Regions from separate parts of the Streptomyces profundus genome, predicted to be linked through region 1. Evidence: predicted binding sites of a transcription regulator. Region 1 holds the regulator's gene; the other holds the start of a gene.
What was found. The regulator HspR, encoded in region 1, represses chaperone genes until heat shock. The targets are predictions, from matches to a motif close to TTGAGNNNNNNNNNCTCAA.
Positions count from the first base shown of each region.

Region 2: lon (endopeptidase La) is a predicted target of HspR. The motif match lies at 1,274-1,292, and genes of this name have one in related genera.

Region 1 covers NZ_CP082362.1:3,015,916-3,018,369, forward strand. Annotated here, with positions in the region: gene K4G22_RS13210 (heat shock protein transcriptional repressor HspR) at 960-1,412, opposite strand; gene dnaJ (molecular chaperone DnaJ) at 1,417-2,454, opposite strand, start outside.
Region 2 covers NZ_CP082362.1:5,795,233-5,797,686, reverse strand. Annotated here, with positions in the region: gene lon (endopeptidase La) at 1-1,251, opposite strand, end outside; gene K4G22_RS31710 (LPFR motif small protein) at 1,492-1,620, shown strand; gene K4G22_RS25520 (helix-turn-helix domain-containing protein) at 1,633-2,451, opposite strand.

The DNA of each region.
Region 1 (2,454 bases):
ACGGCTGGGAGGGCGGCAAGGCCGGGAGGGCGGACGGCTGGGAGGGCGGGGAGGCGGCAAGGCGGGGAAGCCGGCAAGGCCGGGAAGCCGGCAAGGCCGGGAAGCCGGCAAGGCCAGCAAGGCCAGGAGGGCGGACGGCTGGGAGGGCGGGGAGGGCGGGAAGCCGGAACGCCGGGAGACCGGGACGCCGGAACGCCCGGCAGGGCGGGAGGGCGGCCGGCCGAGACGCCGGGAAGCCGGAACGCCGGGAGACCGGCGAGGCCAGAACGCTGGCAGGCCAGGGGCCGGGGAAACCGGGAGACCGGCAAGGTCAGCAGGGCCAGGAGGCCGGCAGGGCGGACGGCCGGAAAGCCGGGAAGCCGGGAAGCCGGGAAGCAAGGAGACCGGGAAGCCGGGAAGGCCAGCAGGGCGGACGCCCGGCAAGCCGGCAGGGCGGACGGCCGGGAAGCCGGAACGCCGGGAGGCCGGCAAGGCAGCAGGGCGGGAGACCGGCGAGGCAGGCGAGGCCAGAACGCTGGCAGGCCGGGCGGCGGGGAGGGTGGGTGGCAGGCCCCGCAGCCGGCAGGCCGGCAGGCCGAAACGCTGGCAGGCCGGGCGGCCGGGAGGGTGGGTGGCAGGCCCCGCAGCCCGCAGGCCGACAGGCCGAAACGGAGGCAGGCCGGATGCCCGGACGCCAGGGCCTCCCGACCCGGCCCGTCCCGACCAGACCCGGCGCGGCGGGCCGTGGAGGAGTCCTGGGCTGGTCGCCTCCAACGGCCCCGGGTCGGCGCCGGTGGTGTGAGGCATCACGGCCCCCGGACCAGTCGAGGCGCGCCCTGGCCTCCGGCGGGGAGCCCGGCACAGCGGCAACGCCGGGGCCGGAAGGCCGACAGGACCGCCCCCGGCAGCACGGCACCCGCCCGTCCGTTGGAGGGGCGGGCGGGTGGGAAGAGCCCGTTCGGGCCAGCCCGGCCTCGGGCTCAGCGACGGCGGTCCGGGCGCCAGACGACCAACGCCGAGGACTGGCTGACGTCCTGGTACGGCACCAGATCGCGGCGGTAGGAGGCATGCACCTGCGCCTCCCGCTGCCGCATGGCGACCGCCGCGCCCTCAACCGCCTGCTGCAACTCGACCACCCGCGCCTGAAGCGCGGCGACCTGCGTCTCCAGCTCGATGATCCGCTTGATCCCCGCGAGGTTGATCCCCTCGTCCTGGGAGAGCCGCTGGACCTGGCGCAACAGCTGGATATCGCGCGCCGAGTACCGGCGGCCCCGACCGGCCGCCCGGTCGGGGCAGACCAGGCCGAGCCGGTCGTACTGACGCAGCGTCTGCGGATGCAGCCCGGAGAGCTGCGCCGCGACCGAGATGACGTAGACCGGCGAGTCGTCGGTGAGTTCGTAGGGGTTACTGCTCTGTCCGTACCGGCCGTCCATCTCGTTACTCTCCCTTCGCGGCCTCGAACAGGCCCGCCCGAGGGTCTTCCCCGTCGGCCGCCGCGCGATACTCGCCGAGGGCCTTTCGGGCCTTCTCCCCCATGTCGCTCGGCACGGCGATCTCGATGGTGACCAGGAGGTCGCCTCGGGTGCCGTCCTTGCGGACCGCGCCCTTGCCCCGGGCGCGCATGGTGCGCCCGCCCGGAGTGCCGGGTGGCAGCTTGAGCGTGACCGGTGGGCCACCGAGCGTGGGCACCTTGATCTCACCACCGAGCGCCGCTTCTGGGAAGGTCACCGGCACCGTGATGGTCAGATTGTCGCCACGCCGGCCGAAGACCGAGTGGCCGCCCACGTGCACCACCACATAGAGGTCACCGTGCGGACCGCCGCGCTCGCCCGGGGCGCCCTTGCCGCGCAGCCGAATGCGCTGCCCGTCGTCGACGCCCGGAGGGATCCGCACCTGCATGGTGCGGGAGCTGGTGGCCCGGCCGCTGCCCCGGCAGACCTGGCACGGGTCCTGAGCGATCAGGCCCCGCCCCCGGCAGTCGACGCAGGGGTCGGTGAGCGAGAACCCGCCGCCGCCACCCCGGCTGACCTGCCCGGTGCCGACACACGTCGGGCACACCCGAGGTGTGCCGTTCTTGTCGCCGGTGCCGGAACACGTCTTGCAGGCGGCACTCGACGACATCCGCAGCGGGACCGTGGCGCCCGAGACGGCCTCGGTGAAGCTGAGCGTGACCTCGGACTCGATGTCCTGGCCACGCCTCGGCTGGGTGCGCGCGCCCGGGGCGCCGCCCCGGTTGAAGAGGCCGCCGAACACGTCCCCGAGCCCGCCGCCGAAGCCGCCGGCCGCGCCGCCAGGCCCACCGGGAGCGCCAGCACCGCCGGGACCGCCAGGCCCCTGCTGGCCCGGGGCACCGCCGAAGAGGTCCCCCAGGTCGAAGTTGAACTGGCCGGCCCCGCCGGGCCCGCCGGCGCGGAACCCGCCGTTGCCGAACAGGGCCCGCGCCTCGTCGTACTCCTTGCGCCGCTTGGCGTCACC
Region 2 (2,454 bases), 2.8 Mb from region 1:
GACGGCCCGGACGATCCGGCCGGGCAGCGCGCCCACATAGGTGCGCCGGTGGCCCCTGATCTCCGCCTCGTCGTGGACGCCGCCGAGGGCCACCCGGACGAACTTCCGCCCCATGGCGCGCGCGACGCTCTCCCCCAGCGAGGTCTTGCCGACGCCGGGCGGCCCCACCAGGGCCAGCACCGCGCCGCCGCGCCGGCCGCCGACCACCTTGAGACCGCGCTCCTCGCGCCGCTTGCGCACGGCCAGATACTCCGTGATCCGCTCCTTGACGTCGGCGAGACCGGCGTGGTCGGCGTCCAGCACGGCCCGCGCGCCCGCGATGTCGTAGGCGTCGTCGGTGCGCTCGTGCCACGGCAGTTCGAGCACGGTGTCCAGCCAGGTGCGGATCCAGCCGCCCTCGGGGCTGGCCTCGGAGGCGCGCTCCAGCTTGTCGACCTCCTTGAGCGCGGCCTCGCGGACCCGCTCGGGCAGGTCGGCGGCCTCGACGCGGGCCCGGTAGTCGTCGCCCTCGTCCTCCGCCTCCCCGTTCAGCTCGGCCAACTCCTTGCGGACGGCCGCCAGTTGGCGGCGGAGCAGGAACTCGCGCTGCTGCTTCTCCACGCCGTCCTGGACGTCCTTGGCGATGGACTCGGTGACCTCCTCCTCCGCCAGGTGCTCGCTCAGCCAGGCCGTGGCCTGCCGCAGCCGCTCCACCGGGTCCAGCGTCTCCAGCAGGGTGCGGCGCTGTTCGGCGCCGAGGAAGGGGAGATATCCGGCGTTGTCAGCGAGGGCGCCGACCTCGTCGATGCCCGCCACCCGGTCCACCACCTGCCAGGCGCCGCGCTTCCGCAGCCAGCTGGTGCTCAGCGCGCGGTACTCCTTGACCAGCTCGGCGACGGCGCCCGGCAGCGGGTCGGGCACCGGCTCCGCCACCGGGCCGACCTCCACCCACAGCGCCCGCCCAGGGCCGGTGGTGCCGGTGCCCACCCGCACCCGGCGGATGCCGCGCACCAGGGCGCCGGGGTCGCCGTCGGCCAGCCGGCCGACCTGCTCCACCCGGCCCTCGACGCCGATGGCCGGGTAGTTCCCGTCGATCCGCGGCACCAGCAGCACACGCGGCTTCTCCCCCCGGGGCGCGGCGGCCTGCGCCGCCTCGACCGCGGCGCGCACCTCGGCGTCGGAGAGTTCGAGCGGCACCACCATGCCGGGCAGTACGACCTCGTTCTCCAACGGCAACACCGGGAGAGTGAGTACGTCGAACGATGCTTCCATGACGTCTCCCTTGGCAGGCAAATTGAGCTATGCCGACTCAATGCTGGAGACCCGTCCGGATGTTCCCGACGCCAGGACGTGTTCGCTGTGGGCGATCAACGAAACGGGAGCGCCCGTTTCGGCACGGATGGTTCGGACATCCGAGACAGCTCAGGACAACCGGCGATCGCCAAAGGATCGCCAAGGAGTCAGCAAGGGACCAGCAAGGGACCGACGAAGACCTATCGGAGGAGAGAACCCATGTTCCGCGCCATCGCCGATCTGCTGCGCATGGTGGGCGGCGCCATCGCCACCCTCGTCACTCTGCCCTTCCGGGCGATCGCCCGCCTCTTCGGCGGCGCGTCCGACAGCACGCGTGGGCGCCACTGACGCGCCGGGGCGTCACAGCTCGCGCAGCGCGTCGAACAGGAAGTCCGTGGTCGCGGCGGGCGGCAGCGCCTCGACGGAAAGGCGGTTCATCACATGGCGATACTGCTCGACCTCGGACGGCTTGTCCGGGTAGGCGCCGCCGGTGAGCTGCTCCAGATAGACGACGTCCGACAGCTCACCGCCCGGCGGGCGCAGCAGCGTCACCGGGCCCGCGATCGCCGAGTGCGCCCCGGCCGTGAACGGGACCACCTGCACGGTGACATGCGACAGCCGGGAGACCTCCAGCAGATACTCCAGCTGCCGGCGCATCAGCCCACGGCCGCCCATCGAGCGGCGCAGCGCCGTCTCGTCGATGACCACCCACAGGAACGGCGGCTGGGGCCGGCGCAGCACCTGCTGCCTGGCCATCCGCAGCCGTACCCGGCGCTCAAGGCGCTCCTCCTCGTCGGGCACCAGGGACATCACCGCGCGGGCGTACTCCTCGGTCTGCAACAGGCCGGGGACGAACTGCAGCTCGTAGCCCCTGATCACGGTCGCGGTCTGCTCAAGGCCGAGATAGACGTTCAACCAGCTGGGGACGATGTCGTGGTAGAACTGCCACCACCCGTGGGTGTTGGACTGGCGGGCCAGGGCCAGCAGGGTGACGCGCTCCGCCTCGTCGGCGACGCCGTAGTAGGTGAGCAGGTCGAGGACATCGCGCGCCTTGAAGCCGGTTCTCCCCATCTCCAGGCGGCTGATCTTGGAGTGCGACCCCCGGATGCGGCGCCCCGCGTCCGCGCCGGTGATGCCCTGGGCCTCCCGCAGGGCGCGCAGCCGGTTCCCGAGGACCATCCG